3 regions of the Nocardiopsis mangrovi genome follow, and region 1 is predicted to be linked to each of the others. Evidence: riboswitches for the same ligand, from Rfam matches in the RefSeq annotation. Region 1 holds a riboswitch; each other region holds the start of a gene.
The links. A riboswitch is a leader RNA that binds a small molecule or an ion and turns the genes downstream of it on or off. The one in region 1 is predicted to bind thiamine pyrophosphate.

Region 1 (10,243 bases):
AGCACCCCGACTCGCATGCGTGTACTCCTCGAATCCCGTGAAAAATCCCGAAATGGCCAATGCTGCGGCGCCCGTGGGCGCCGTACGGGTGGCCGGCCCCGCCGCAATCGTGACCGCCGCGATCACCGTGAGGGCGGCGATGTGACAGGGGTCACGAAAAGTGGGCCGTGGCGATTGTGAGCCGGTCATCCGCGGGGTAGGTCCCACGCATGGCGGCCCGGAGCGGAGCTGGTGGCACTTCCGTCTCACGCCGTCCACATGGTCTAGACCATAGTCGTCCAACCCAGCGGAGGCCAACCCATGTCCGTGCTCACCATCGATGCCGGAACCACCGGTGTCACCGCCCTCGTCGTCAGTGAGAACGGCGAAGTGGTCGCGCGTGGCTACCAGGAGTTCTCCCAGCACTACCCCCGGACCGGATGGGTCGAGCACGTCCCCGAGGAGATCTGGCAGGCCACCCTCGCCGCCTGCCAGAGCGCCCTGGACTCCACCGACGACGCCCCGACCTGCATCGGGATCACCAACCAGCGTGAGACCGCCGTCCTGTGGAACCGCAGACGCGCGAGCTCACCCCGCAGGGCGATCGTATGGCAGGACCGGCGCACCGCCGACATCTGCACCGAGCTGCGCGACGCCGGCCACGAGGACCGGGTCGCCGACATCACCGGCCTGCGCCTGGACCCCTACTTCACGGCGACCAAGCTCACCTGGATCCAGCGTAACGACCGGCGCGCCTGGAGCGGGGTGGAATCCGGCGACGTCGCCATCGGGACCGTCGACTCCTACATCATCGCCCGCCTCACCGGCGGCAAGCGGCACGTCACCGACGCCTCCAACGCCTCGCGCACGCTCCTGTTCGACCTGCGAGCCGGGACCTGGTCCGACGAGATGTGCGAGCTGTTCGGGGTCCCCCGCACGGCGCTGCCCGAGGTCGTCCCCTCCTACGGTGTCGTGGCGGAGTCCGAGCCCGACGACTTCCTCGGGCTGCGGCTGCCCATCGCCGGAATCGCCGGCGACCAGCAGGCCGCCATGTTCGGCCAGAACTGCTACACCCCCGGGTCCTCCAAGTGCACCTACGGAACGGGGTCCTTCATCCTGGTCAACACGGGCGCGGAGCCGGTTGCCCCGCAACAGGGCCTGCTCAGCACGGTCCTGTGGCAGCACCCCGACGGCCGGCTCGAATACGCGCTCGAAGGATCCATCTTCGTCACCGGCGCGGCCGTGCAGTGGCTGCGCGACGGCCTGGGGCTCATCGACAGCGCCCCGCAGTCGGAGGCGCTGGCCGCCAGCGTCGAGGACTCCGGCGGAGTGGTCTTCGTCCCCGCCCTCACCGGCCTGGGCGCGCCCGACTGGGACCCCTACGCGCGCGGGGCGATCTTCGGCATCACCCGCGGCACCGGCCGCGCCCACCTGGCCCGCGCCACGCTGGACGCCATCGCCTTCGAGGTGCGCGACGTGGTCGAGGCCATGGCCCGCGCGTCAGGGACCGAGCTGCCCGAACTGCGCGTGGACGGCGGCGCGTCGGCCAACGACCTGCTCTGCCACATCCAGGCCGACCAGCTCGGGGTGAGCGTGGCCCGCCCCCAGATCCAGGAGACCACGGCGCTGGGCGCCGCGTTCCTGGCCGGGCTGGGGACCGGTGTGTGGGGCTCCACGGACGACCTGGCGCACACCTGGAAGCTCGACCGGCGCTTCGAGCCGCGGCACCGCGACGACGCCGCCCACCGCCGCTGGCGGGTCGCGGTGGAGCGGTCCAAGGGCTGGGCCGGCCTGGAGTGAGCGGCGGCGCCCGGCCGGGAGGGGGACGGCGCCGCGGCGCGCCCTTGGCGGCGCCGGACGCTCAGTCGTCCAGGCCCTGGTCGATGGCGTAGCGCACCAGCTCGACCCGGTTGTGCAGCTGGAGCTTGCTGAGCGTGTTCTGCACGTGGTTCTGCACGGTGCGGTGGGAGAGGGTCAGCCTCGCGGCGATCTGCTTGTAGCCCAGCCCTTTGGCGACCAGGCGCAGCACCTCGGTCTCGCGCGGGGTGAGGGCGGGGGCGGCCGGGGCCGCCGCGGGGGAGGGCGCGGACGCGAGCCGCCGGAACTCGCCCAGCACCAGCCCGGCCAGCCCCGGGGTGAAGACGGCGTCGCCCCCGTGCACGCTGCGCACCGCGTCGAGCAGTTCGTCGCGGCCCGCGGACTTCACCAGGTAGCCGGTCGCGCCCGCCTTCACCGCGTCCAGCACGTCGCCGTGCTCGCCGCTGGCGGACAGGATGAGGACGCGCGGGGGGCGACCGGGCAGCGCCAGCAGCCGCCGGGTCACCTCGACGCCGCTCATGTCGGGCAGCTGGAGGTCGACCACGGCCACCGTGGGGCGCGCGGCCGGTGCGACGGCCACGGCCTTGCGGCCGTCGCCGGCGGTGGCCACCACCTCCAGCCCGGCCTCGGCGAGGTCGCGGGCGACGGCGTCGCGCCACATCGGGTGGTCGTCGACCACCATGACCCGGATCGCGCCGCCGGCCCCGCCGGCGGGGTCAGTCATCGTCGCCCCGGCCGTTGCCGTTGCCGTTGCCGTTGTTCCCGTTCCCGTTGTTCCCGTTCCCTCGGTCGTCGCCGTTGCCGAACGGGGTCACGAACAGCTCGACCTCCGTGCCGCTCTCGACCTCGCCCTGCGGGCTGAAGCCCGCGACGCGGTCGCCGCCCAGCGGTGCGGTGACCGTCACGGTCAGGCCCAGCTCCTCCAGCCGCTCCTGCGCGGCCGCCACCGACAGGCCGGTGACGTCGGGCACCTCGATGCGGTCGGGGCCCGAGGAGACGGTCAGTGTGACGGCGTCGCCGCGGCCGACGTTGCCGCCCGGGCCCGGATCCTGCGAGATGACCCGGCCGGCCTCGACGTCGTCGCTGGGCTCCTGGGCGATGTCGACGCCCAGGCCCCTGTCGCGCAGCGCCTGGGTCGCCTCCTCCTCCGTTCGGCCCTCGACGTCGGGCGCGCCGAAGCCGGTGCTGAGCGTGAGGGTGACCGATGCGGCGCGGTCGGCGTCGCTCCCCGGCTCGGGGTCGGAGGAGACCACCGCGCCGACCGGTTCGTCCTCCGAGGACGCCTCCTCCAGTTCGATGTCGGAGAACCCGGCGCCCTCCAGGGTGTCGCGGGCGTCGTCGGCGCTGAGGCCGACCACCTCGGGCATCGCGATGGTCTGCGGTCCCCGCGACAGGAAGACGGTGACGGTTCCGTCGGGCTCGATGCGGTCGTCGACCTCGGGGTCGGCTCCGGCGACCTCCCCCTCGTCGGCGGCGTCGCTGAAGATCCCCCGGTCGTCGACCTCCATGCGCAGCCCGCTGTCGGCCAGCACGTCGGCCGCGGTCTCCTCGTCCAGCCCGATCACGTCGGGGACGGTCTCGAAGCGCCCGATCAGCAGCCACCAGCCGAAGACGAGCACCGCCACCGCCATGGCGCCGCCGGCGAGGACGAGGAGGTGCTTGCGCTCCAAGGGGCGGTCGTCGGCGCGCCGCTCCGGCTCGGCGATGTCGTCGAGGTCGACCACGAGGGTGGCGTTGCCGCCGGCCGGAGCGGCCGGGGCCTGCGCGTCCACGCGGGGCGCGGTCGCGGCGGCCGCGCCGCCGTCGTCCGGCATGTCCTTCATGACCTCGGACATCCCGGCGAGGTACTGGGCGGCGTCGCCGGGGCGGTACCGCGGATCGCGCTCGGTGGCCTTGGTGACCAGGACGTCGACCGCGGGGCCGATGCCCGGCACGACGGTCGAGGGCCGCGGGACGTCGACGTTGACGTGCTGGTAGGCGACGGCGATGGGGGTCTCGCCGGTGTGCGGCTGCTCGCCGGTGATCAGCTCGTAGAGCATGATGCCGGCCGCGTACACGTCGGTGCGCGCGTCGGCGGTGCCGCGCTCGATCTGCTCGGGCGCCAGATAGGCGGCGGTGCCCATGAGCGTGCCGGTCTTGGTCATGGCCTGCTGCGCGGACTCCACCAGCCGGGCCAGCCCGAAGTCGGCGACCTTCACCTGCCCGTCCGCGGTGAGCAGGACGTTCTCGGGCTTGACGTCGCGGTGCACCATGCCCGCGCGGTGCGCGGCGCCCAGCGCGGCCAGCACCGGCGCCATGATCTTCAGGGCCGCGTGCGGCGCCAGGCGCCCGCGCTCGCTGAGGAGGTCGCGCAGGGTGCGGCCGGGCACGTACTCCATGGCGAGGTACACGTGGCCCTGGTCGGTGCCCTGGTCGTACACCTGCACCACATTGGGGTGGGAGAGCCGGGCGACGGAGTGCGCCTCGTTGATGAAGCGGCGCACGAACGTGGGGTCCTCGGCCAGGGACGCGTGCATCACCTTGCACGCCACCCGGCGGTCCAGTCGCAGGTCGTGGGCGACGTAAACGGTCGCCATGCCGCCGCTCGCGATGCGCCCCTCGATGAAGTAGCGATGGTCGAGGGTCGCACCGACGAGTGAGTCCGCAGTCGTCATGTCCACGCCGCCGAGTGTAATGGGGGAGCGGCCCCCACGCCGGTCCGCGCCCGGCGCGCGGCGGCCGAACCCAATGTGAACTGCGGTGATGTCCCGCCGCGTCACTCCACCGATGGTGACGATGCGTGGGCATACCGGCGCACCGGGATACGGCCCGCGCGCCGCGCGGCGCGCCCCGCGGCGACCGCGTCGCGCATGGCGGCGGCCATGAGCACGGGGTCCTGGGCGCGGGTGACCGCGGTCGCCAGCATGACGGCGTCGCACCCCAGCTCCATGGCGAGCGCCGCCTCGCTGGCGGTGCCGATCCCGGCGTCGATGATCACCGGGACGCCGGCCTCCTCCACGATCAGCTCGATGTTGTGCGGGTTGCGGATGCCCAGACCCGACCCGATCGGCGCGCCCAGCGGCATGACGGCGGCGCAGCCCACCTGTTCGAGCCGGCGCGCGAGCACCGGGTCGTCGTTGGTGTAGGGGAGCACCGTGAAACCGTCGTCGACCAGGAGCTCGGCGGCGTCCAGCAGCTCCACCGGGTCGGGCAGCAGGGTGCGCTCGTCGGCCACGACCTCCAGCTTGATCCAGTCGGTCTCCAGCGCCTCGCGGGCCAGGCGGGCGGTGCGGAGCGCCTCGGCGGCGGTGAAGCACCCGGCGGTGTTGGGCAGCGGGCGGATGCCGTTGCGCCGCAGCACGTCCCAGACCGAGCCCTGCGCGCCGGGGGAGACCCGGCGCAGCGCCACGGTGGTCAGCTCGGTGCCCGAGGCGATCAGCGCGTCCTCCAGGACGCGCATCGACGGCGCCCCGCCGGTTCCGGTGATGAGCCGCGAGGAGAACTCGCTCCCGGCGATGACGAGCGGGTCGGCGGCGGGGCGGGACGCCGGTGCGGCGGCCGGGTCGCCGATGTCGGTGGTCATGGTCAGCCTCCCTGGACGGCGGTCAGGACGTCCACACGGTCGTTCTCGGCGACGAGGGTGCGCGGCCAGGCCGCGCGGGGGACGACCTCGTCGTTGACCGCGGCCGCCACGCCCCCCTGGGCATCGGTGAGGGAGCCGACGATGTCGGCCACGGTGCTGCGGGGCGCCACCGGGGTGGGCCGCCCGTTGATGATCACGTTCACGTGCGTGCCTCGCTTCCATCGGGGCCGCCGTCGGCGGCGAAGAGCCGGGCGTAGCCGGGCAGGCCCCCGCCCGCCAGCACGTCGGCCAGCGCGTCGCCGGTGGCGGGGGCGAACAGGACGCCGTGCCGGTGGTGGCCCACGGCGAGGTGCAGGCCCGGGAGCCCGGTGGGGCCCAGCAGCGGTGCGTTGCCGGGCGAGCCGGGGCGCAGCCCGACGCAGATCTCGGCGACCTCCAGCTCCTCGACCCCGGGGACCAGGGTGTGGGCGTCGCGCAGCAGCTCCCACATCCCGCCCGCGGTCGGCCGCAGGTCGGCGCCCATCTCCTCCTGGGTGGCGCCCACGACCACCTCTCCGCTGTCGCGGGGGACCAGGTAGACGGGGGCGCCCCGGACCAGGCCGCGTACGGTGCGCGTGACGACGGGCGCGGCACCGGAGGGCGTGCGCAGCCGCAGCAGCTGGCCCTTGACCGGGCGCAGCGGCGGGACGGCGCCGTCGGGCAGCCCGCCGATCTCCGGCGTCCACACCCCCGCCGCCAGGACGACCTGGTCGGCGAGCAGCTCGCCGCCGCCGGCGAGGAGCACGCCGGCGGCCCGGCCGCGGGAGGTGAGCAGGCTCGCCGCCCGGTCGCGGACGCGCTGGGCGCCGCGCCGCCGGGCCGCGGCCGCCAGGGCGGCGGTGAGCAGGCGGGGGTCGACGGAGTGGTCGTCGGGGGCCAGGACGCCGCCGCGCACCGACGGGGCGAGCATCGGCTCCAGCCTGCGGCACGCGCGGCCCGTCAGCCGTTCGGCGGCCAGCCCCAGGCGGGCCTGGAGCTCCGCGAGCTCGCTCAGCCGGGCGAGGTCGTCGGTGTCGTAGGCGACCTGGAGGGTGCCGCCGGTCCGGTAGCCCGCGTGCAGGCCGGAGTCGCGCTCCAGCTCCTCGACGAACGCGGGATAGCGGTCGCGCGAGAGCGCGCCGAACCGCATCAGCGCCTCCTCGCCGAACACGGCCTCGCCGGCCGGGGTCAGCATGCCCGCCGCGACCCCGGACGCGGCGCCCGGGGTCGAATCGGGGGCGACGACGGTGACGTGCAGGCCGCGCCGGGCCGCCCGCCAGGCGACGGCGAGCCCGATCACGCCCGCGCCCACGACGAGGACTTCGCAGGGGCCGGGCGCGGGAGGCGCCGGAGGGGACGGGGACGGTGGTGAGAACGGGGACGGGGGTGTCGTGCGCACGGCTCCGCTGCCACTCCCTTCGCCGGTATGACCCGGATCAGGTTCTTGCGGTCGGAGGCTCGCCGCCTCCCTCTCAGCCGGTCCCACCGGCTCCCGCGGGGATCGTTGCTCGCGGCCAATCCTAGGGCCCCGCCTCCGGCGCCGGGCGACCGCCCTCCCGCGACGGGCCCGCTACGCCGGAAGCGATAAGGCCGGAGGGCCTGGTTTGGCGCACCCGGAACTGTGGGACATTGGCTGCGTGACAGAGAACGACCACACCATCGATTCCCTGGTCGGCGACTGGTTGACCCTGAAGGAAGCGGCGAAGGCGCTGAACATCAGCCCGAACCGGGTGAAGCAGTACATCGGCGACCACAAGCTGCTGGGGGTCCGCCGCAAGGGCGAGACCGTGGTCCCCGCGGCCTTCATCGCCGGCGGCGACATCGTCAAGGGCCTGCCGGGGACCCTCACGCTCCTCGCCGACTGCGGATTCGCCACCGACGAGGCGCTGACCTGGATGTTCACTCCGGACGACACCCTCCCGGGGGCGCCCATCGAAGCGCTGATCGCCAACCGCGGCACCGAGGTCCGCCGCCGCGCCCAGGCCATGGCGTTCTGACGGCCCGCCCCACCGCTGCCGGGCCCGCCTCGGGCGCGGGAACGGGCGCGCACTAGCCTGGGGCGGGTGAACACGAGCCCGCGCCGCCGCCTGGCCGATGCCCGCCTGTACCTGTGCACCGACGCCCGCCGCGAACGGGGCGACCTCGCGTCCTTCCTCGACGCCGCCCTGGCGGGCGGCGTCGACATCGTGCAGCTCCGCGACAAGTCGCTGGAGGCGCGGGAGGAGCTGGCGGCGCTCGCGACCGTGCGCGAAGCCTGCGAACGCCACGGCGCGCTGCTGGCGGTCAACGACCGGGCCGACATCGCCCGCGCCGCCGGCGCCGACGTGCTCCACCTGGGCCAGCGGGACCTGCCCGTGCCCTTCGCCCGCGAGATCATCGGCGACGGCCCGCTGATCGGCCGGTCCAACAACAACGCCGCCTCGGCCGCCGCGTCGGCGGCCGAGGACGGAGTGGACTACTACTGCGTCGGCCCCACCTGGGCCACGCCGACCAAGCCCGGCCGCCCCGCGGCCGGGCTGCCGCTGGTCCGGACGGCCGCGGAGCTGCCGGGCGGGCGCCCGTGGTTCGCCATCGGCGGCATCGACCTGGACAACCTGGACCGGGTCCTGGACGCCGGCGCGCGCCGCGTGGTCGTCGTGCGCGCCATCACCGAGGCCCCCGACCCCCGCGCCGCGGCCGCCGCGTTCACCCGGCGCCTGCGGGCCGCGGTCTGAGCCCCATTTCGACAGAGCGGGCGCGGCGCCTTGCCCGCAGCGGCGGCGGACGCCGCGCACGGAACCGGCCGCCGCGGTCCGGATCGGGCCGTCGCCGCCCGCTCGGGGTTCAGGGGTTGATGCGGCTCAGCGCGCTGGGGTGCTTGCGCAGGTAGCCCTCGATCGTCTGGGCGGGGTGGCCGGTCAGATCGGGGACAGCGGGGGAGACGACGTCCATCTCGCCCGCGGCGATGGCGGCGTAGGAACTGGCCCAGCCCTCGACGGCCCACTCCGGGGCGCCCGACGGCCGGCGCGACTCCAGCGCCTCGTCCCAGGTCTCCGGGACGTAGCGGACGACCTTCCCGGTGAGCGTGGACAGCCGTTCCACGGTCTCTCCCAGGCTGACGGCCTCGGGCCCGGTCAGGTCGTAGGTGCGTCCGTCGTGCTCCTGTTGCCCGAGCAGCACGGCGACCGCCGCGTCGGCGACGTCGTCGCGCGACACCCACGCGATCCGGCCCTGCCCGGCCGGGCCGCGGATCACGCCGTGCTCGTCGGCCCAGTCGGGCAGCAGGTCCAGGTAGAGGCTCGGCCGCAGGAAGGTGTGCTCCACGCCCGTGGAGCGGATGTGGGCCTCGGTGTAGAAGTGGTCGCGGGCGAAGGTGAACGTGGCGGCCGGCGCGGCGGAGAGGAAGGACAGGTAGACGATCCGGCTCACGCCCGCCGCCACCGCGGCGTCGACCGCGCTGATGTGCTGGTCGATCCGGTCGGCGGCCTCGATGGCCGAGACCAGCAGCAGGGTGTCGGTGCCGCGCACCGCCCGCCGGAAGGCAGCGGGGTCCTCGTAGGCGGCCATCGCCGCGCTGGCCGACGCGAGCTCCGGGGCGCGGTTGAGGTCGCGGACGATCAGCCGCTGGCGCACGCCGCGCCGCGCCAGCCGGGCCGCCACGCGCCCGCCGACTGCGCCCGTGGCCCCGGTGATCCCGACGGTGTGCGCTATTGCCTGATCCTTGCCCATGAGTCCCATTTTCGGGCAATGGCGCCCCGCGCGCACTCACCGGCGCGCGGGGCGGTCGCCGTCAGCGCGCCGCGTCCTGGGCGCCGGCCCCGGCGGGAGCCGGCGCGGACGGCGGTGCGGGCGCGGCGGGTTCGGGGCGCCGGTAGGTGAGCCGGCGCAGCAGCACCTCGGCGGGCCCGCGCCGGCCCGCGCGTTCGAGCGCGTAGGCGACGGCCACGGTCACCAGCCACACCGCGATCGCGAACAGCGCCATCGAGGCGCTGTGCATGGCGGCGCCGAGGCCCAGGCCCCAGGCGGCGAGCACGGGCGAGCAGATCACCGACTGCGCGAGGTAGCTGGTCATGGAGCGCTTGCCGACGGCGGTGACCGCGACCACGACCACGCCCTGGCGCTCGCGGCGGCCGAGCAGGTGGCCGATGATCCCGAACAGCGCGACATAGCCCAGCCCGCCGAACAGGCCGGCGAGGGACCGGGCCCCGTCCAGCGACTCCAGAGCGGGGGCGTTCAGGTTCAGCAGCCCGACCAGGTTCAGCGCTCCGGGGAGCGCGACCAGCCAGGCGGCCGAGATCCCCAGAACGGCGGTCCAGCCCAGGAGGCGCAGGTTGCTCCCCGGGAGCTCCAGGACGCGGCGCCGGCCCGCCGCCATGCCGAGCAGCATCGCCGCGGGCACGATCAGGCCGAGGCCCTGGACGAGGCTGGTCAGCGGCCACATCATCAGCCGGGCCAGCGCCGCGCCCAGGACGGTCGGCTCGCTGAAGGAGGCGAACATGAGGTCGGCGACGCCGCCGTCCACCGCCCCGGCGGCACCGTCCGGGCCCTGCGCGGCGATGACGCCCCCGGCCACCGAGACCAGGGCGAGCAGGGCCGCCAGCCCGGCGAGGACCGCCGCCCAGACGCGGATGGTGCGCTCCCGGCGGCGCAGGAACAGGCCGCACATCACCAGCCCGGCCAGCCCGTAGGCGCCCAGGATGTCGCCCATCCACAGCAGGGCCGCGTGGACGAACCCGAACACGAGCAGCCACAGGTGGCGGCGGCGCAGCAGCGCCGCGGCGCCCCGCGGATCGGCGCCGGCCGCGATCTGGCGGTCGAAGGTGCGCATGATCCCGTAGCCGAACAGGAAGGCGAACATCGGGTAGATGCGGCCGTCGACGGCCACCG
Region 2 (10,243 bases), on a different contig from region 1:
GTCCTGGCCGAACGTCGGCTCGTCGAGCAGCAGCACATCGGGGGCGTGGGCGGACCCGGAGCTCAGGGCCGTGGCGACCGACAGCCGCCGCTTCTCCCCGCCGGAGAGCGTGAACGGGTGCACGTCGGCCAGCGCGCCCAGGCGCAGGCGCTCCAGCAGCTCCTCGACCCATGCCGCGGTCGCCCGCTCCCCCACGCCGGCGCGCAAAGGGGCGAAGCGCAGCTCGTCGCGGACCGTCCCGGTGACGAACTGGTCCTCCGCGTGCTGGAAGACCGTCCCCACGTGCCGGGACAGGGTCCGCGCGGGCCAGCGGGCGAGCGGGCGGCGGTCCCCCTCGGCGAGGCGGCCGCGCGGCAGCACCGCTCCCGCGGCGGGCCGGGCCAGCCCCGCCAGCAGCATCAGCAGCGTCGACTTGCCCGCACCGTTGGGCCCGGTCAGAGCGGTGGCGGTCCCGGCGCGGACCTCGGCGTCGGCGGCGTGCAGCAGGGTACGCCGCTCCGATCCGCGCCCGGACCCGACGCCGATTCCCGCGGGGGCGCGCACCGTGCACCCGGACGCCTCGATGAGGGCTCCGCCGCCGGGCGCGGGGGCCACCCGGGGCGCCGGCTCGTGCCCGGGGATCCACACCCCCCGCCGGGCCAGGCGCTCGCCGTGTTCGGCGAAGACCGCGCACGGGGCGCCGTCGGCGATCACCCCGCCGCCCTGTTCCACCACGACGACCCGGTCCACCAGGGCGGTCGCCGCCGAGGCGCCGCCCACGACGTCGGCGACCCGGTGCTCGACCAGGACCATGGTGGCCTCGGTCGTGGCGGCCAGGTCCGCGAGCAGCGCGCGGACCAGCGCCGCGCCCTCGGGGTCGAGGTTGGCGGTGGGTTCGTCCAGCAGCAGCAGGCGGGGGCGCATGGCGAGGGCCCCGGCCACCACCAGGCGCTGCTTCTCCCCGCCCGAAAGGGCCGCGGTGGGGCGGCCGACGCCGTAGGGGAAGCCGACCCCGGAGAGGGCGGTGTGCACGCGCGGCCAGATGTCCTCGCGTGCCACGCCGAGGTTCTCCAGGCCGAAGGCGACGTCGTCACCCGCGCGCGCCATGACGAGCTGGGTCTCGGGGTCCTGCCCGACGAGCCCGATCCCGCCGCGCCCGCCGCCGGGCGGCGCCCCGTCGACGAGCAGGCTCCCCTCGGTGTCGCCGGTGATGGCGCCGCTCTCGCCGGTGAGCCCGGCCATGGCGTGCAGCAGCGTGCTCTTGCCCGCGCCGGACGCGCCCAGCAGCAGGACCCGTTCGCCGGGTTCGATGGTGAGGTCGACGCCGCGCAGCGCCCATCCGCCGCGGCCCGCGTGCCGCCACCCCCAGTCCGACAGATCGACGCGCGCGCCTTCGGGGGACGTCACCCCTGGGCCGACGGGAAGGGGGTCAGCGCGCCGGCCTTGGCCAGCGCCGTGGTCAGCAGCCGCCCGCCGACGCCGGCGACGAGCGCGGCGCTGAGGACGACGATGACCCCGTAGGGCACCTGGAAGGACAGCGGCAGCTCGGGGTAGTAGCGGATGTTGTCCCAGATGGCCGGGGAGATCCCGGCCGCGGCGCCGGCGAGGACCGCCGTGACCATGCCCCAGCGGCGGTAGCGGCCGGCGGCGAAGACGAGTTCGGGCAGCAGCCCCTGGGTGAAGCCGGCGAGGACGACCGCGACGCCCCACTGGGTGCCCAGCAGCATCGAGACGACGGCGGCGGCGGTCGAGGTGAGCACGGCCGCCCCGGGCCGGCGGATGATCAGCCCGCCCAGCACGCCCGGAAGCAGCCACACCCCGTAGAGGACGGCCTGTGCGGGCGGGAAGAACAGGAAGAGGGGTTCGGTGGCGGCCCAGAGCATGCCCCAGAACCAGAAGATCACGCCGCAGGCGACGCCCAGGACCGCGGCGACGACGATGTCCACCGTGCGGTAGCGCGGCCGGTCCGGTGCGGGGGTCCCGGTGCCGGGGCCGGATGCGGTGTCACTCAATGGGTGTCCCTTCGCGTCGCGAAACGGAGGGCCCAGGCCAAGAGCGCCGGCCGGTGTCCGGCGGCGTGCGTGCACGCCGGGGACGGTCCGGTGGCGGGTCCACGACTTCCTTCGCTGGCATGACCCAGATCAGGTGTGTGAGGGTCTGCGGTCGGCGACCGCACTCTCAGCGCCGTAGCGCTCCCCTGTCGGTTTCACCCATTATGACCGTTGCGCCGGGCGCCGGGTCAAGCGCACCCCCGCTCCCGGCCGCCCGCCGGCCGTTCACGTGACGATGATCACACCGATCGCCGGCGCCGACACCGCCGGCGCACGGCACATCCGCCAGGAGCGTGGGTAGCGAACGTGTCGTATCCGTCCAGCCCGCGCGGACACCCGTGGTCGGGCGCGGCACCGAGAGGCGGGGATGCCCCGTGGCCACACACGAGCCGGTACGGGCCGCCGGCCGCGCGGACCCGGCGGCCGTGCCCGACACCTTCACCTCGGCCGCCCCGCGCGACCCCCACTGGTACAAGAGCGCGGTCTTCTACGAGGTGCTCACCCGCGGGTTCCACGACTCCAACGGCGACGGCACCGGCGATCTGCGCGGGCTGATCGACAAGCTCGACTACCTCGAATGGCTCGGGATCGACTGCGTCTGGCTGCTGCCGCTGTACGAATCCCCCCTGCGCGACGGCGGCTACGACATCGCCGACTACCTGAGCATCCTCCCGGAGTTCGGGCACATCGCCGACTTCGTCGACCTCGTCGAGCAGGCCCACCGGCGCGGGATCCGGGTCATCACCGACCTGGTCATGAACCACACCAGCGACCGGCACCCGTGGTTCGCGGCGTCACGGGAGGACCCCTCCGGCCCCTACGGCGACTTCTACGTGTGGTCGGACTCCGCCGACCGCTACAACGACGCCCGCGTCATCTTCGTCGACACCGAGCCCTCCAACTGGACCTACGACGAGCGCCGCGGCCAGTACTACTGGCACCGGTTCTTCGCCCACCAGCCCGACCTGAACTTCGAGAACCCCGACGTGCAGGACGCCATCCTGGAGGTGCTGCGCTTCTGGCTGGACCTCGGCATCGACGGATTCCGCCTCGACGCGGTGCCCTACCTCTTCGAACGCGAGGGCACCAACTGCGAGAACCTCCGGGAGACGCACGACTTCCTCAAGCGCGTGCGCGCCGAGGTCGACCGCCTCTACCCCGACCGGGTGCTGCTGAGCGAGGCCAACCAGTGGCCGGCCGACGTCGTCGACTACTTCGGGGACTTCGCGTCCGGCGGCGACGAATGCCATATGAACTTCCACTTCCCGCTCATGCCCCGGATGTTCATGGCCGTCAGCCGCGAGCAGCGGCGCCCCATCTCCGAGATCCTGGAGCAGACCCCCGAGATCCCGCGGGGCTGCCAGTGGGCCATCTTCCTGCGCAACCACGACGAGCTGACCCTGGAGATGGTCACGGACGACGAGCGCGACTACATGTACGCCGAGTACGCGAAGGACCCGCGCATGCGCGCCAACGTGGGCATCCGCCGCCGGCTCGCGCCCCTGCTCGACAACAACAGGAACCAGATCGAGCTGTTCACCGCGCTGCTGCTGTCGCTGCCGGGCTCCCCCGTCCTCTACTACGGCGACGAGATCGGCATGGGCGACAACATCTGGCTGGGCGACCGCGACTCCGTACGAACGCCGATGCAGTGGACCGCCGGCCGCAACGCCGGCTTCTCCCACGGCGACCCCGCCCGGCTGTACCTGCCGCTGATCATGGACCCGATCCACGGCTACCAGGCGCTCAACGTCGAGGCCCAGCGCGACCACCCCGGATCGCTGCTGAACTGGACCCGCGACATGATCCGGATCCGCAAGCGGCACCCGGTGTTCGGGACCGGCGCGTTCAGCGAACTCGACACCGGCAACCCCGGCGTGTTCGCGTTCCTGCGCGAGCACGGCGACGACCGCATGCTGTGCGTCAACAACCTCTCGCGGTTCCCCCAGCCGGCGGCGCTGGACCTGGGCCGGTTCGACGGCGTCGCCCCCGTCGAGTGCATGGGCGGGGTGCGCTTCCCCGCCATCGGCACGCCGCCCTACCGGATGACGCTGCCCGGCCACGGCTTCTACTGGTTCCGGCTGCCTGCCGGCTGAGGGCCGGTACGGCCGCACCACCGGCGCGCCCGATTCGACGTTGGTATCACCGCCCCCGACGAACGTCGGAGAAAACGGCCGGCCGGATTCCGCCGAGCGGACGATCCCCGACCCCGCCCCGCCCCGGTAGCGTCGCGCTGCACATCAGTCGCCCCCGACGACGTACGGAGCCCCCCGTGAAGCACATCTGGAAACGGCCGCCCGCGTGGACGGCCTCGCCCTCGGATCCCGAGGCGGGCCGGTCGCCGCGGCCGGGTGGCGGCGGGTCCCGCATCGACGTGCTCGACGTGGTCCGCGGGTTCGCGCTGTGCGGGATCCTGCTGGCCAATTTCGGGCCGGTCACCCACATGGGCTACAACGTGCCGTTCGATCCGGACCGGGAGCGCCATCTCGCCGAGACGGCGCTGCTCCTGCTGGTGAACGAGCGGTTCTTCCCGATCTTCGCGTTCCTGTTCGGTATCGGGTTCGCCCTGCTCCTGGGCTCCGCCGCGGCCCGCGGCGCCCGGCCCCGGCTGGTGCTGGCGCGCCGGCTCGCGGCGCTGCTCCTGCTGGGCGTCGTGCACGCCACCCTGCACCCGGGCGAGGCGCTGGCGCCCTACGGCGTGCTGGGACTGCTGGTCCTGCTGCCCGCCAGCTACCTGCCGCGGCCGCTGATCCTGGCCGGCGCCGGCGCGGCGACCGTGCTGGGGGTCACGGTGTTCACCGGCGGGTTGGCGCTCATCCCCGGCATGCTGCTGCTGGGCCTGGCCGCCGTCCGCTACCGCGTCCCGCAGGCCCTCGCCGACCGCACCGGGCAGGTGGCGATCGTGTTCGGGGTCCTGGCGGTGGGGGCCGCGGCGGCCCTCGGCTGGCAGAGCACCGACCTCATGAGCAGCGGGTTCTCCCACGCGAGCGCGATCGCCGGGCTGCTGCTGGCGGGCGTCTACACGACCGGCCTGTGCCTGCTCATGCGGACACCGCTGCGCACCGGGCTGGAGGCGGTCTTCGCGCCGCTGGGCCGCATGGCGCTGACCAACTACCTCACGGCCACGCTGCTGCTCCTGGCCGCGGGGTGGGCGTTCGGCTTCGCCGACCGCTACCAGTGGGGCGCCCTGTTCGCGATATCCGCCGCCATCCTCGCCTCCCAGTGGCTGGCGAGCACGCTCTGGCTGCGCCGCTTCCGGCACGGACCGGTGGAGTGGATGCTGCGCTGCGTCACCTGGTGGGCCGTCGTCCCGACGGCGGTCGCGGCCGCGCCGGAGCCGGAGACCGGCCGGGAGGGCGCCGCGGCCCGGCCGTAACCCGCATTCCGGGTGCCTTGGGGAAAGCCTCGTACGCCGTGACCTGCACGCCTCTACGCTCGGTCACCATGAACAACGTAGAGCGAGGCAGGTTCATGTACGGGGTGCGTGTGGCCGTGCCCGCCGGGAGCGACGGCCACGCGCTGCTGTGGTTCGCGTTCTGCCCCGAATGCCAGGTGACGGTCAACGCCGACCGGAACTTCCTGGAGGACTGCTGGAGCTGCGGCGCACCGCTGCCGCGGCGCTTCAACTCCCGGTTCGAGGCCAGGGTCGACTGGGTGCTGCTCGACGACGTACTGCTGGGCCGGCGCCGCACCGACAGCTGGTACTGCGGCTGCTGCGGCACCGAGAACCCCATCCCGGACACGTCCTGTCCGACGTGCCGCAGAACGCGGCACTCCACCGGAGCCTGACACCGGCCCCGGGCCCCGCCCGCTACTTCTTGTAGTCGGAGATGTCCATGGAGGCGGCGACCTCGTCGTAGACCGCCGCGTACCGGGAGTCGACCGACCACACATAGACGGCGACGTCACTGTCGGGCAGGAACCACAGCCGCACCTCGAAGGTGTCGTCGTTCTCGCACGTGACCTCCCACACCCGGTGGTGGGACTTGAGGCCGTCGGCGTGCTCGGTGAGGTCGTTGGGCGGCGACACGATCTCGGCGCCGGTGACCGGCGTCCCGCCCTCGGCCGTGGCCGCGCTGCGGCACTCGCCGGGCGCCGAGGCCCAGCCGGCTTCGGCGTCGTTGAAGGCGTCGCCGCGCTTGGGCCACTTGTTCTCGTCGTTCTTCGCCACGTGCGGCAGCACCTGAACGGACCCGTACCCGCAGCTGTCCTGCTCCGGCGGGCGCATGCACAGCCGGCCGCCGGTGCTGTCGATGTTCCAGTCCTCGGGTGCGTTGATCTTCACGCCCTCGACCTCGGCCGGGGAGAACCCGTCGGGAGCGGGCGGCTGCGCCGCGGGCACGACCTCGCTGTAGCGCGCGTCGAGGGCGGGGGCGTCGCCGCCCCCGGAGTCCGCGGAGCCGCACCCGGCCGCGAGCAGCGCGACCGCTGCGGCCGCCGCCGTTGCGGGGCCGGACCGGCCCCGGTTGAACCGCACTCGACCGGACGTCCCGGGCATCAGATTCCCTTCTGAGTCCTGCGTGACCTCACCGACGATAGCGGGCGAATGCGCCTGCGCGCGCCACGCCCCCGTTGCGCGCCAGCCATTAGCCTGAAGGGCATGGTGGATGTCGCGAAGCTGCTCGATCCCGTGTCCAAGGCCCGCCGACGGCGCAGCGCGCCGCTGGTCCTCGAAATCGACCTCACCGAAGGGCTCTCGGACGAGGCGCCGGCCGACCCCCTCGGCCAGCTCCTGGCCCGCCGCCACCAGCGGCTGTCGGACCTCATCGAGGGCATCCGGCGCGGCGCGCACGACCCGCGCGTGGTGGCGCTGGCGGCGCGGATCGACGGCAGGCCGCTGGGGTTCGCCCGCGTGCAGGAGCTGCGCGCGGCGGTGGTGGCGTTCCGCGCCGCCGGGAAGCCGACCGTGGCCTGGAGCGAGTCGTTCGGCGACTTCGGTCCCGGGACGGTCCCCTACTACCTCGCGACCGCCTTCGAGGAGATCGCGCTGCTGCCCACCGGGCTGGTGGGGCTGACCGGGCTGGGCATGCACACCACGTTCTTCCGCTCGGCCATCGACAAGCTCGGGGTGGAGTACCAGGCGGGCGCCCGCCACGAGTACAAGAACGCGGTCAACGTGTTCACCGAGACCGGCTACACCGACGCCCACCGCGAGGCGGCCGGGCGCATCGTGGAGTCGCTGGGCGAGCAGGTGGTCGAGGGGATCGCCGAGGGCCGCGGGCTGACCCCCGAGCGCGTGCGCGAACTGACCGACCGCGGCCCGCTGCTGGCCGGCGAGGCGCTCGAAACGGGATTGGTGGACCGGCTCGCCTACCGCGACGAGGTCTACGCCGACCTGCTCGGCAGGTTCGGCGACGGCGCGCGCCCCGGCGCGTCGGCGCGCCTGCAGTACGTCACCCGCTACCACCACCGCCACGCGGTGGCCTCCCGGGTCTCCACCGCGCGCAGCCGCGACCACATCGGCCTCATCTCGGGGATCGGCGTCATCGCCACCGGCCGCAGCCGGCGCTCACCGCTGGGCGGCGGCGCCACCATGGGGTCCGACACCGTGACGGCGGCCTTCCGCGCCGCCCGCGAGGACGACACCGTCAAGGCCGTGGTGTTCCGCGTCGACAGCCGCGGCGGCTCCGCGGTGGCCTCCGACATCATCCGCCGCGAGGTCGCCCTGACCCGCGACGCCGGGACCCCCGTGATCGTGTCCATGGGCGACTTCGCGGGGTCCGGCGGCTACTACATCGCCCTCGGCGGCGACCTCATCGTGGCCCAGCCCGGCACCCTCACCGGCTCCATCGGCGTCTACACCGCCAAACCCGTGCTGACCGGGCTCATGGACCGGCTGGGGGTCGCCACCGACTCCATCGACGGCGCCGCCCACGCCGGGATGTTCGGCACCGACCGGGGCTTCTCCGACTCCGAGTGGGAGCGGATCAACGCGATGCTCGACAGCATCTACCGCGACTTCACCGGCAAGGTCGCCGAGGCGCGCGGCATGACCCCCGAGCAGGTCCACGAGGTCGCCCGCGGCCGGGTGTGGACGGGGCGCGACGCCCGCGACCGCGGGCTCGTCGACGAACTGGGCGGGCTGGAGACCGCGGTGCGCCTGGCCCGGGAGAAGGCCGGGATGCCCGGCGCCGCGCTGCGCCCCTACCCGAGCGCGGGCCCGCTGGAGCGGCTGATCCCCGCGGAGTCCAGCGAGGACCGGGCGGCGGCGCCGCAGGGGCGGCTGGACGCGTGGGGGTCGCTGGCCGAGATCTCCGCGCGCCTGGGGCTGCCGGCGGCGGGGCCGCTCGCCATGCCCGGGAGCTGGGAGATCGGATGAACCCCGGGGAGTTCACCGAGACCATGTCCCGGTTCGCCACCGGCGTGACCGTGGTGACGGTGCGCGAGGGCCGCGATGACATCGGGAGCACGGCGACCGCCTTCACCTCGGTGTCGGCCGATCCGCCCATGGTGATGCTCGGCGTGCTGTCCACGAGCTACCTGGCCGAGGCGATCGAGCTGGCGGGGCGGTTCGCGGTGAACGTCCTGGGATCGGGCCACCGCGCGCTGGCCGGGCGGTTCGCGGCCGAGGGCCGCCCCAGCGCGCGGCTGCTGCTGGCCGGGGAGGCACACCATCGGGGGGAGCACACGGGCGCCCTGGTCCTGGACACCGCGCTCGCCGCCCTGGAATGCCGGGTGACGGCCCGCGTGGAGGGCGGCGACCACGTGGTCTACCTGGCATCGGTGGAGTCGCTGCCCCAGGTCGCCGGACCGGAGGCCGACCCGTCGCCCCTGATCAGGTACGGGGGAAGATACCGCTCCCTCGCATGAGGCAAAAGCTATAGAGAAGTAAGTCCTACCGGTCCGGTGGTGAGCCCAACCTTGACCTTGGGGCTAGTGCCGCCGCGGGGCCGGGAGGCAGTCCAATAGGACCCATGGACGGCTTCTATACGGTGCTCGGGATCCTGGCGGTCGGACTCGTTCTGGCCCTGATCCTGTGACGGCTCACTGAGGGCCCTCGCGCCCCATCTCCCGACGGCTTTCAGGCCCCATCGATAGGGAACCGTTTAGCGTCCCCACCGGGTACCCCACGGCCCGGGTCGTGCAGGGGCGGACCCCACTTGCTCCGGGGTCCGCCCCTGCACGCCGGCTCCTGCTCAGGCCAGCCCGGCCTGGCTCAACCAGTCGGCGGCCACGTCGTCGGCCTCTTCGTGGTCCACCTCCACCCGCTGGTCCAGCTCGGTCAGCTGCTCGGTGGTGAGTTCCGCCGAGACCGCGTTGAGCGCGGCCCGCGCGGTCTCGTCGACCGATCCGCCGTGGATCAGCGGCGTCACGTTCTGCGAGCCGAACACGTTCTCCGGGTCCTCCAGCGCGACGTAGTCGCCGGAGGTGAAGGCGGCGTTCGTGGTGAACAGGTTGGCGGCCTGCACGTCGCCGTCGGCGAGCGCCTGGACGAGCAGGTTGCCCTCCAGGGGCGTGAACTCGCCGAACTCCACCCCGTAGGTCTCGGCCAGCCCGGGAACGCCCTGGGCGCGGGTCTCGAACTCGGCGGGGGCGCCCAGTGCCATCTCCGGGGCGGCCTCGGCCAGGTCGGCGATGGTCTCCAGACCTTCCGCCTCGGCGGTCTCGCGGGTGACCGTCACCGAGTCCTTGCTCTCGGCCGCGGCGGAGTCGAGGATCTCCAGCCCTTCGGGCAGGGCCTCCTCGATCGCGGCGTTGGTGGCCTCGGTGTCGCCGGAGACGGCGTCGGGGTCGAGGTAGAACAGGATGCCGCCGTTGTACTCGGGGAACACCGACAGGTTGCCCGACTCGATCTGGTCGTAGTAGACCTCGCGGCTGCCGATGTCGAGCTGCTTCTCCACGGTCACGCCCTCGGCCTCCAGGGCCTGGGCGTAGATCTCGGCCAGCAGGATGCTCTCGGGGAAGTTGGCGGAGCCGACGACGACCGCGCCGTCGGTGCCGCCGCCCCCGCCGCCCCCGGCGTAGGGGTCGTCTCCCCCGGCGCAGGCGGTGGCCGCCAGCATCAGGGGGACTCCGGCGACCGCCAACCGCGTCGCTATGCGCATGACGTACCTTCTTCTGTTTCCATCGTGGGGTTTCGGCGGACGTCCGCGGACCGGCCGCGGCGTCCCGGGATCAGGGGGTGGCGGCGGGCCGGACGCGCAGGCCCTTCGCCACGGCGACGCGGCGCAGCAGCGCGAACAGGCCGGTGACGATGAGCGCCAGCGCCACCA
Region 3 (10,243 bases), on a different contig from region 1:
TGGCGGCGAGGGTTCCCATGAGGTCGGCCCGGCCCAGGCAGCCGGTCAGGAACTGCGTGCTGTCCCACGAGGCGATCTCCTTGGCCGCCGCGTCGCCGCCCTCGGCGAGCCGGATCGCGAATCCGCCGTGCCGGTCCAGGCCCACCGCGCCCGGGTCGAGCAGGGCCGTGACGTGGACGGCGCGCCCCCGCATCAGCCGCATGACCCGGCTGCGGACCGCGCCCGCCGAAAGCCCCACCCGGCCGGCGAGGTCGGCGAAGGACAGCCGGCCGTCGGCCTCCAAGAGCCGCAGCAGCCGCAGGTCGATGTCGTCGGGGCTGATGTCGGGGGGCGCGGAGGACGCCAGATAGGGGTCTTTGACGACTCTGGTGTAGACGGCCGTGTCGACCTCGGCCACGCCGGGCAGCTCGCGGACGCGGTCGACGACGGCCGTGAGCCGGGGCAGGTCGGAGCCGCGGATCTGGGCGGTCAGCGGGAAGCGCCCCGCGGTCAGGTGGACGAGGGCCGCCTCCGGCAGATCGGCGACGGCCGCGGCCACCGGACCGGCGTCCCTGCGCACGCCGATCGACAGGTGCGCCAGGGCGCCGATGCCGCGCACAGCAGGGTGCAGCACCCCCACCACGCGGATCGCCTTGTTGTCGAGCAGGCGTCGCACCCGCAGGCGGGCGGCGGCGCGGGACAGTCCGACGCGTCCGGCCAGCGTCTCGAACGGGAGCCGGCCGTCCGCCTGTAATTCGCGCACGATCGCCGCATCGGTGCGATCGATCTCCAAGGCGCTCACGGCTTCACCTACCTCGTCGGGGGAAATTCACCCTGATTCTGCCCAATATCTCGATGCCGTGAATGGTGAAGCGGAATAGCCGGACTTGACACATTGGGATCCCGGGGTCGGACCGCCGCGGGTCGGGCACGGAGCGGGATGCGCGAACCCCTGGACGGCGCCGGGTCCGGCCGCCGGCGCCGGGCCGGTCGGGCCCCGGGCCGCACGAGATCGCCCGGAGCACCGGGCCGACCGGCCCTGATGCCGCGGCGAAACGCCGATACGCCCCGTACGGATGACTTTTGGCGAAATGTTTCCCTGTCCTCTCCGCCATTTGAGGGACGCCCGGCAGGCTTGTGTTATCTACCGTTTGAACAGGGGGCGGCGTGCCGCCCCGAGAAGGGCGGCGTGCGCGAGACCGCGGGCATTGGGGTAGGGGCTCCGGGTAGTAGCGCAATCGGAGAGGTCGCGGGGGAGTGGGGCTGGCACCACCCGGAACGGGGTGGTGACGGTATCGCCACTCCTCGGTGGCCTCCGTAGCGTTCAGCGTAGAGGCGGTGCGGTGATGGCGTCGGCGCGAACAGGGGAGGGGAAGCCGTGCCGGAGGGACGGGAAAGGGCCTGCCGGGCCGGAGGAGAGGCGTCGCGATGCTGCTGATATCGGTCTTCATGGCGCTGGCGGGAGCGTTCTTCCTCGCGCTGGGGTCGGCCATGCAGGAGCGCGACGCCGTGCGCGCCCCCGGCCGCAGCGTCGCCCGCGTGGGCTTCCTCCTGCACCTGGTGCGGCGGCCGCGCTGGCTGCTCGGGACACTGGCGGCCGGCGCCGGGGTGACCCTGCACCTGGTCGCGCTCAGCGGGGCGCCGCTGACCGTCGTCCAGCCCATCGGCGTCACCGGCCTGGTGTTCGCGATCGTGCTGTCGGCCGTGTTCAACCGCAGGCGCGTACGGCCCAGTCAGATCGCGGCCGGGCTGTGCGTCATGATCGGGCTCCTCGGGGTGCTGCTGCTCTTCCCGCACACCTCGGTCGTCCCGCAGATGCCGTTGCCCACGGCGTTGGCGCTCGTCGGCAGTGTCGCCGCCGCCGGGGGGATCGTCTACGTCGCGGCGCACTGGATCGCGGCGGGGCCGCGCGCTCTGCTGCTGGCCATGGTGGGCGGCGCCGCGCTCGGTACCACCTCCGCCCTGGCGCGAGTGGTCGCCTCCCACGCGGTGACCTCGCCCGCTGCGGTGGTGAGCTGGCTGACCGTGCTCGCTCTGGGCATCGCCGTCTTCGGCGGCCTGCTCCAGCAGAACGCCTACCGGACCGGCCACTTCGCCGCCGCCTACGCGACCCTGCTGATCGTCGACCCCATCACCGGAGCGGGGATCGGCGCCCTGATGCTCGGCGAAGGGCTGCCGGCCACCCCGATCGACCAGGTCCTCGCGACCGGATCCGCGGCGCTCGCCATCGCCGGCACCGCGGTTCTCGCCCGTGCCAAGGACCGCAACCCCGAAGCCACGCGGCGGCCCGGTGCCGCCCCGACACCGCCGTCCCCGTCGAGAACAGGTCAGGAGAACCGAGATGACCCCAGGGAATCAACGAGCCCTCCACCGCACCACCCGAGCGAACCCCGGCGATGACACCCGGCTCCGCGTCCTCATCGGGGCCGACACCTACCCGCCCGATGTCAACGGCGCCGCCTACTTCACCCACCGGCTCGCCGGCGGGCTCGCGGCGCGCGGCCACGACGTGCACGTCGTGTGCGCCTCGGCCACCGGCGACCCCGGGATCGAGTACGCCGACGGGGTCACCCTGCACCGGTTGCGCTCCGTCCCGGTGCTGGTGCACCCGTCGATGCGCACGACCCTCCCGCTGGGCGTCCACGGGCACCTGGAGCGGCTGATCTCGCGCCTGGCCCCGCACGTCGTCCACGCCCAGAGCCACTTCACCATCAACCGGGCGGTCGTCCGGTGCGGCAGGCTCTCCGGCACGCCCGTGGTCCTCACCAACCACTTCATGCCGGACAACCTGTTCGCCCACGCGCACATCCCGGCCCCGCTGCACGACATGGTGGGCGGCCTCGCGTGGCGCGACATGGTGCGGGTGGCCCACGAGGCCGACTACGTCACCACGCCCACCCAGAGGGCGGCCGACCTGCTGGCCGGCAAGGGGTTCGGGCGGCCGGTCGAAGCGGTCTCCTGCGGCATCGACCTGGACCGGTTCCACCCGCGCGGCGCCGAGCGCTCCAAGGCGCGCGCCCGGTTCGGCCTGCCCGACCGCGAGACCATCGTGTTCGTGGGGCGGCTCGACGAGGAGAAGCGGATCGACGAGATCGTCCGCGCGCTGCCGCGCGTGCTCAACCACCGCGACCTCCAACTGGCGCTGGTCGGCACGGGGCAGCGCGAGGGGGAGCTGCGCGCGCTCGCCGCGAGCCTCGGGGTCGCCGACCGCGTCCACTTCCTCGGGTTCGTGCCCGACGAGGACCTGCCCCTCGCCTACGTCGCCGCGGACCTGTTCGCCATCGCCGGCGTGGCCGAGCTCCAGAGCATCGCGACGCTGGAGGCGATGTCGACCGGGCTGCCGGTCGTGGCGGCCGACGCGATGGCGCTGCCGCACCTGGTCGAGCAGGGGGTCAACGGCTACCTGTTCCGGCCGGGCGACGTCGCGGAGCTGACCGCCCGGCTGCTCGACGTACTGGGCGCCGGAGAGCAGCGCCGCGCCGCGATGGGCGAGGCCAGCCGGCGTATGGCGCTGACGCACGACCACCGCCGCTCCCTCGACCGGTTCGAGGAGATCTACGCCGAGGTGCGGCCGGCGCGCCTCACGGGCGTCCCGCGCCGCAGCCCCGCACCGGGTACCCCGGCGGCACGGCGCAGGTACCCCGTGGCGGCCGCCTGACCGGTGCCGGATACGCCGCATTTTCCGGATCCTTTGCGCCATGGGTGGGTGATACCTGAGATGCGGCGGATAGACGCCCGGTGTGTGGTTCGTGGGAACAGGACGGACGAGGGCGGCGGCATACGCGGACAGCGTCGTGGCGCGGCTCAGGCATGCCGAGTCGGAGGCCGAGCGGTTCGCCGCCTCGGCGATGGCGCACCGTGAGGCGCACTCCGAACTCGACCGGCGCGTTCAGACCCTGGAGGCCGAGTTGGCCGCTCTGCGGCACGAACGGCTCCAGCTCTGCGCGCAGTGGTTCGACGCCCGTGACGACCGCGACCGCCATCAGCACGTCGCGCGGCGCATGCGCCGCAAGCTCGGCCGTCTGCGGCGGCGCGCCCCGCTCGCCGACCCCGGCTAACCGGGGTCGACGGCGCCGTCGGCGGCCCGCCGCAGCGTGTCGCCCAATGTGCTTCGCACCTCGGCCGCCGCCGCGTCCAGAGCGCGCAGTGTCACCGTGATCGCCGGCCGCCGGATGCTGGTCGCCCGGACCAAGGCGTAGATCTCGCGCGCCGGGACCCCGTGCGGCAGCCGCCGGAAGGCGAGGCCGGGCGCGCCGGCGGTCAGGGCCAGAGCGGGCACCGCGGCGATCCCGATCCCCCGCGCGACCAGGCTCAGGATGGTGCCCGGCCCCTCGAACTCCCAGGCGGCCGCGGGTGCGCCGCCGACATCGTCGAGCAGGCGGTCGGTGGCGGCCCGGGACGGCTCGCCGTGCGGCGCCGCGATCCACGCCTCGTCCCGCAGCCCGTGCAGGTCGACCGGGCGGTTCGGGTCGGCCAGCGGGTGGTCGGCGGGGACCGCGAGGACCATGGGGTCGTGCAGCAGGTGGAAGTGGCGCAGCTTGCCGGCCCCGCTGTCGGGCCGCCGTCCCGACCAGTCGTCGACGAGGGCGATGTCGGCCTCACCGGTGCCGACCTGGCGGCTGCCGGTGCCCTCCATGGTCTGGCGCAGGACCAGCTGCATCCCCTCGTGCGCGCGCAGGCTCTGGGCCAGCAGCGGCGCGAACGCCACCGCGGCGGTCGGGAACGCCGCGACGGTGACCCGGCCCAGCGCGACGCCGGACTGGGCGGCCAGCACGGATTCGGCGGCCTCGACCATGGCCAGGATCTGGTCGGCGTGCACCGCGAGCAGCCGCCCGCCGTCGGTCAGCTCCGCGCTGCGGGCGGTGCGGTCGAGGAGCGCGATCCCCGCCTCGCGCTCGAGCGCGGACAGCTGCTGCGAGACCGCGGAAGGCGTGTAGCCGAGGGCTTTGGCGGTGGCCGCGATCGTGCCCTGGTCGGCGAACTCCTTGAGGATCTGCAAACGGCGGAGATCAAGCATAAGAACAGCTTATGCCTTCCATCGCAAAGACTCGCTTGTACTTATGGGGCGAACTGGGCAGGGTGAAGGTGAAAGGTCGGCGACAAGCCCGCTGGCCTGCACGTTCTTCTTGGATGCTTCCGGAGTTGATCAACTCATGCCTGTCACCGTGTCCGCGACCCTGGCTGTCAACGAGGCACTGACCGAGCAGCGCCGCCGTGGCGTGCGCGTCCTGCCGCTGGGGTTCGGCGAGGCCGGTCTGCCCGTGCACCCCGCGATGCGCGAGGCCCTGTCCGCGGGGGGTGACAGGAACGCCTACGGGCCGGTGGCGGGAAGCCCGGAGCTGCGCGAGGCCGCCGCCGGGTACTGGACGCGCCGGGGCCTGCCCACCGATCCCGACCTCGTGGTCGCCGGTCCGGGCAGCAAGCCGCTCCTCTACAGCCTGCTGCTGAGCATCGGCGGCGACGTCGCCATCGCCGCCCCCAGCTGGGTCAGCTACGCCGCGCAGGCCCAGCTCGCCGGCCACCGCGCGATCAAGGTCGCCACGCCGCCCGGTGAGGGCGGGGTGCCGCGCCCCGATCAGCTCGCCGCGGCCGTCACCCGCGCCCGCGCACGCGGGCGCGACGTCCGCTCCGTCATCCTCACCACGCCCGACAACCCCACGGGGACGGTGGCGTCCGAGGCGACCGTGCGGCGCGTGGCCGAGGTCGCCCGCGAGCTCGACCTGTTCATCATCTCCGATGAGATCTACCGCGACCTCGTGCACGACCTCACGACCACCGTGCACAGCGCCGCCGGGTTCGCGCCGGAGCGGACCGTCATCACCACCGGGCTCAGCAAGAACCTGGCGCTGGGCGGCTGGCGGCTGGGCGTCGCCCGGCTCCCCGAGGGCGAGACCGGCCGGCGGCTGCGCGCCGACCTGCTCGGGGTCGCCAGCGAGATCTGGTCCAGCCCGGCCGGCCCCGTGCAGCAGGCCGGAGCGCTCGCCTTCGCCGAACCCGCCGAACTCACCGCGCACATCGCCCGCAGCCGCCGGCTGCACGGCCTGGTCGCACGGGCGGTCGCGGGCCGGTTCGCGGCGGCCGGGGCGACGCTCGCCGCACCGCAGGCGGCGTTCTACCTCTACCCCGACTTCGAGCCGCACCGGGAGCGCCTGGCCGCCGTCCACGGGGTCACCACGGGCCGCGCGCTCACCGGCCTGCTCCTGAAGAGCTACGGGATGGGCGTGTTACCGGCGGCGGAGTTCGGGGAGTCCGCCAGGGCCCTGCGGATGCGCGTCGCCACGAGCCTGCTCTACGGCGAGACCGCCGACCAGCGCCACGAGTCCTTGGCCGCCGACGACCCCCTCGCACTGTCGTGGATCCGCGCGCACCTCGACCGCCTCGACGAGATCCTCGCCGATCTCGGCACCGGAGCACAGGCCGGATCCCCCGCCGCGTAGCAGGCAGCGGGCCCGCGCCGGGTCACGGGGGGGAGGAGAAGCGGCACCGGTCATCGCGGAAGGGCCGGTCCCGCTCCCCTGTCGCGCAACAGTATCGGCAGGCGCCCCGCCGCTGCCACGCGGGGGCGAGGACCCGCCGCCGGCGGGGCGGCCCGCCGGTCCGGACCGTAGGATCGCTGACCACCGGGCCCCGCCGCGCAAGGGGTCCCCGGGAGCAGGGCGGCCGCCGCCGGCCGCGTAGCGTACGGCTCACCGGCGGCGCCCGGTCCCTTCCGGCCACGACGACCTACGGAGCACTCCATGACCCTCGTCGAATGGGCGAAGCTCGCCTCCGCCGAACTCGAACTCCCCGAGCGGCTCGACCCCTCCGACGTCAAGCTGATCCTCGACCTCGCCAAGGACGCCGCCCACTCGGTGGCCCGCCCGGCGGCGCCGCTCACGGCCTACCTGCTGGGCATCGCGGTCGGCCGCGGCGCCGACCCCGCCCAGGCCGCAGCGGCACTCAGCGCCCTCGCTCTCGCCCAGGCTCCGGAGGAGCCCGCCGACTCCTGACGCGTCGCCGGCGGGGCGGCGGAGCCGGCGCGACCCCGCGCTCTCCGGGGGCGCGACTCCCCGTCCCGCCCGGCCGCCGCGAGCGCGACGCACCGGCCGGCGCCGGCCGGTGCCCCGGTCGTGTTCACCCGCGCGCCCCGGTGGGCCACCAGGCGTGGAAGTGGTGGACCGGCCCGGTCCCGTGCCCGGCGTCGAGGGCGTCGGCGTGCCGCAGCGCGGCGGTCAGGTAGGTTTTGGCGTCGCGTACGGCGGCGTCGAAGCCGGGCCGCTGCGGGCGCAGGGCGGCGATCGCCGACGACAGCGTGCAGCCCGTGCCGTGGGTGTTGCGGGTGGCGACGCGCTCGGCCGTGAACACCTGCGGGGCCGCGTCCGCCGCCACGAGCAGGTCGGTGCTGGTGTCCCCGCCGAGGTGGCCGCCTTTGAGCAGCACCCGCCGCGCGCCCAGGTCCAGCAGCCGGCCGGCCTGAGCGCGCATCGCGTCGAGGTCGCCCGCCTCGTCCTCGCCCAAGAGCGCGGCGGCCTCGGGCAGGTTGGGGGTGACCAGGTCGGCGCGCGGCAGCAGCTCGGAGCGGACCACGTCGATCGCCTCGGCCGCCAGCAGCCGGTCGCCGCTCTTGGCCACCATCACCGGGTCCAGGACCACATGGGGGAGCCGGTGGGTGTCGATGGCCTTGGCGACGGCGCCGATCACCTCCGGGGTGGCCAGCATGCCGATCTTGACCGCGTCGACCCGGGCGTCGGCGAGCAGCGTGTCGAGCTGGAGGGCCACGAAGTCGGCGGGGACCTCCTGCACACCGGCCACCCCGGTGGTCGACTGGGCGGTCAGGGCGGTGATGACCGTCATGCCGTATCCGCCGAGGGCGGAGAACGTCTTGAGATCGGCCTGGACCCCCGCGCCGCCGCTGGGGTCGCTGCCGGCGATGGACAAGATGTTGTGACTGCTCACGGGCGTTCCTTCGCTAGTACGAGCTAGATCAGGTTCGACGGGTGTGTTCTCAGCCGTTTCCGGCACCCCGCGCCTTGGCGTGCCCCCAATCTCTCACGCCCGCCCCGCCGCTTTCGACCCCCTAGCCCCATCGCGGGGACGCCGACAAGGGCGGAAACCGCCAAGCCCGCCGCTCGGCGGGTCATGGCCGGCCACCCTTGCGACCCCCGGGTGCCGTCTGTTCTCCTGCTGGAGGCCGCCCGAGCGGGCGCTTTGTGCGTGATCCGAGCGGGTATCCACTGATCGACGACGATCAAGGGCGATCGAAGGGAACCTGGATGAGCGACACCCGCGGTCTGGGCCGGCGCGACGGCGGCGATCCCGCCGGACCCGCCATCTCCACCTCCGAGCACATCGGACTCGCCGACACCCACTCGGCACACAACTACAACCCGCTGCCCGTCGTGATCGCCGAAGGCGACGGGGCCTGGGTCACCGACGTCGAGGGGCGCCGCCTCCTCGACTGCCTGGCCGGCTACTCGGCGATGAACTTCGGCCACCGCAACCCCGACCTGCTCGCGGCTGCCCACCACCAGCTGGACCGCATCACGCTGACCAGCCGCGCCTTCTACAACGACCAGTTCGCGCCGTTCGTCACCTCTCTCGCCGACCTGGTCGGCAAGGAGCAGGTGCTGCCCATGAACACGGGCGCCGAGGCGGTCGAGACCGGGATCAAACTCGCCCGGCGCTGGGCCTACGACGTCAAGGGGGTCCCCGACGGCCAGGCCACGATCGTGGTCGCGGGAGGCAACTTCCACGGCCGCACCACCACCATCATCTCCTTCTCCGAAGACCCCGACGCCTATGGCGGGTTCGGGCCCTACACCCCGGGGTTCCGCGTCGTGCCCTACGGGGACGCGGTGGCCGTCGCCGACGCGATCGACGCCACCACGGCCGCGGTCCTCATCGAACCCGTCCAGGGCGAGGCGGGGGTCATCGTGCCGCCGCCCGACTACCTGCCGCGGGTGCGCGAGATCTGCGACGAGCAACGGGTGCTGTTCATCGCCGACGAGGTGCAGTCGGGGCTGGGCCGCACGGGCACGGTGCGGGCCTGCGAGCACACCGGGGTCGTCCCCGACGTGTACCTGTTCGGCAAGGCGCTGGGCGGCGGGATCCTTCCGGTCTCCGCCGTGGTCGCCGACGCCGACGTGCTCGACGTCATCCGGCCCGGGCAGCACGGCAGCACGTTCGGCGGCAACCCCCTCGCCGGCGCCATGGGCCGGACCGTGGTGCGGATGCTCAAGGACGGCCCGTACCTGGAGAACGCCCGCCGGCTCGGCGAGGTGCTGCGGACCCGCCTCAAGGAGTACGTCGGCAACGGCGTGGTGGCCGCCCGCAGCATCGGGCTGTGGGCGGGCATCGACGTCGACGAGTCCCTCGCCGGGGGACGGGAGCTGTGCGAGCGGCTCCTCGCCCGGGGCGTGCTGGTCAAGGACACCCACGGGTCCACGATCCGGCTGTCGCCGCCGCTGATCATCTCCGAGGACGACCTCAACTGGGGCCTGGACCAGCTCGGCGCGGTCCTGGCCGAACTCCGGGCGGAACGCGCCTGACCGGCTTCCCGGGGCGGAGGAACCCCTCCGTCCCGGGGGCGCGCTCCCCCTCGGCCCGCTGTGGGCCGCCACGGGGACGGTCCGCCTCCGGCGCGGCCCCTGCCGGGGCGCGGGAGGTCAGTCGATCTCGGCGGCGAGGACGTCGGGACTCGCGTTGTCGACGGTGGAGCGGGTGGCGTAGAGCCGGCGGTCGGGGCCGGCGTCGATCTGCGCACGCACGCGCTCCGCGAGGGCGTCCTGCCCCGCCGCGGTGGGGTGGAAGGTGCTCCGGTCGATCGAGACCCCGCTGGTGAGGTCGCGCAGCAGGACGCCGTTGAGCCACGCCTCCTCCGTGCCGACCTCGTGCCCGTTGAGCGCGGTGAAGACGTCGACGTATTCGACGCTGCCCACCTCGCCGTCCTCGGTGATCTCGGCGTCGGCCTCGTCGACGGCGTCGGACACCTGCCCGTTGAACCGCTCCAGGGTGTCGTTCAACCACTCCTGGTCATTGGCGTTGAGCGTGTAGTACATGCCGTCGGGATCGGCCGGGAACAGCCGCGGGTAGCCCACCACCAGCATGCGGGCATCGGGGGCGCGGTCGCGGATCTCGCCGACCAGGTCGGTGAAGGTGGCGTCGAACAGCCGCATCCGGCGCTCGATGTCGGACTCCTGGTCCTTGCACGCGGTGGTGTCCACCAGCGGCAGCCGGACCATGCAGGTGCGCAGGACCGAGGTGAAGCCGAGGTCGTTGCCGCCGA

Region 2: another riboswitch for thiamine pyrophosphate. It lies ahead of ACFO4E_RS13670 (ECF transporter S component); the one in region 1 lies ahead of thiO (glycine oxidase ThiO).
Region 3: another riboswitch for thiamine pyrophosphate. It lies ahead of thiD (bifunctional hydroxymethylpyrimidine kinase/phosphomethylpyrimidine kinase); the one in region 1 lies ahead of thiO (glycine oxidase ThiO).

What each region holds. Positions count from the first base shown of each region.
Region 1 covers NZ_JBHSFQ010000004.1:181,229-191,471, reverse strand. Annotated here, with positions in the region: gene ACFO4E_RS06610 (6-phosphofructokinase) at 1-17, opposite strand, end outside; gene glpK (glycerol kinase GlpK) at 301-1,779, shown strand; gene ACFO4E_RS06600 (response regulator) at 1,841-2,521, opposite strand; gene pknB (Stk1 family PASTA domain-containing Ser/Thr kinase) at 2,514-4,457, opposite strand; gene ACFO4E_RS06590 (thiazole synthase) at 4,553-5,359, opposite strand; gene thiS (sulfur carrier protein ThiS) at 5,362-5,562, opposite strand; gene thiO (glycine oxidase ThiO) at 5,559-6,689, opposite strand; TPP riboswitch at 6,774-6,883, opposite strand; gene ACFO4E_RS06575 (Rv2175c family DNA-binding protein) at 7,015-7,374, shown strand; gene thiE (thiamine phosphate synthase) at 7,441-8,091, shown strand; gene ACFO4E_RS06565 (NAD(P)H-binding protein) at 8,201-9,085, opposite strand; gene ACFO4E_RS06560 (DUF418 domain-containing protein) at 9,147-10,243, opposite strand, start outside.
Region 2 covers NZ_JBHSFQ010000011.1:130,507-140,749, forward strand. Annotated here, with positions in the region: gene ACFO4E_RS13665 (ABC transporter ATP-binding protein) at 1-1,386, opposite strand, end outside; gene ACFO4E_RS13670 (ECF transporter S component) at 1,383-1,991, opposite strand; TPP riboswitch at 2,081-2,188, opposite strand; gene treS (maltose alpha-D-glucosyltransferase) at 2,405-4,126, shown strand; gene ACFO4E_RS13680 (DUF418 domain-containing protein) at 4,303-5,406, shown strand; gene ACFO4E_RS13685 (hypothetical protein) at 5,475-5,819, shown strand; gene ACFO4E_RS13690 (hypothetical protein) at 5,842-6,528, opposite strand; gene sppA (signal peptide peptidase SppA) at 6,631-8,349, shown strand; gene ACFO4E_RS13700 (flavin reductase family protein) at 8,346-8,840, shown strand; gene ACFO4E_RS13705 (ABC transporter substrate-binding protein) at 9,167-10,075, opposite strand; gene ACFO4E_RS13710 (ABC transporter permease) at 10,146-10,243, opposite strand, start outside.
Region 3 covers NZ_JBHSFQ010000002.1:122,562-132,804, forward strand. Annotated here, with positions in the region: gene ACFO4E_RS02525 (Lrp/AsnC family transcriptional regulator) at 1-781, opposite strand, end outside; gene ACFO4E_RS02530 (DMT family transporter) at 1,408-2,379, shown strand; gene ACFO4E_RS02535 (glycosyltransferase) at 2,321-3,637, shown strand; gene ACFO4E_RS02540 (hypothetical protein) at 3,774-4,037, shown strand; gene ACFO4E_RS02545 (LysR family transcriptional regulator) at 4,034-4,996, opposite strand; gene ACFO4E_RS02550 (pyridoxal phosphate-dependent aminotransferase) at 5,133-6,416, shown strand; gene ACFO4E_RS02555 (DUF6457 domain-containing protein) at 6,717-6,968, shown strand; gene thiD (bifunctional hydroxymethylpyrimidine kinase/phosphomethylpyrimidine kinase) at 7,093-7,914, opposite strand; TPP riboswitch at 7,903-7,994, opposite strand; gene rocD (ornithine--oxo-acid transaminase) at 8,232-9,506, shown strand; gene ACFO4E_RS02570 (SGNH/GDSL hydrolase family protein) at 9,624-10,243, opposite strand, start outside.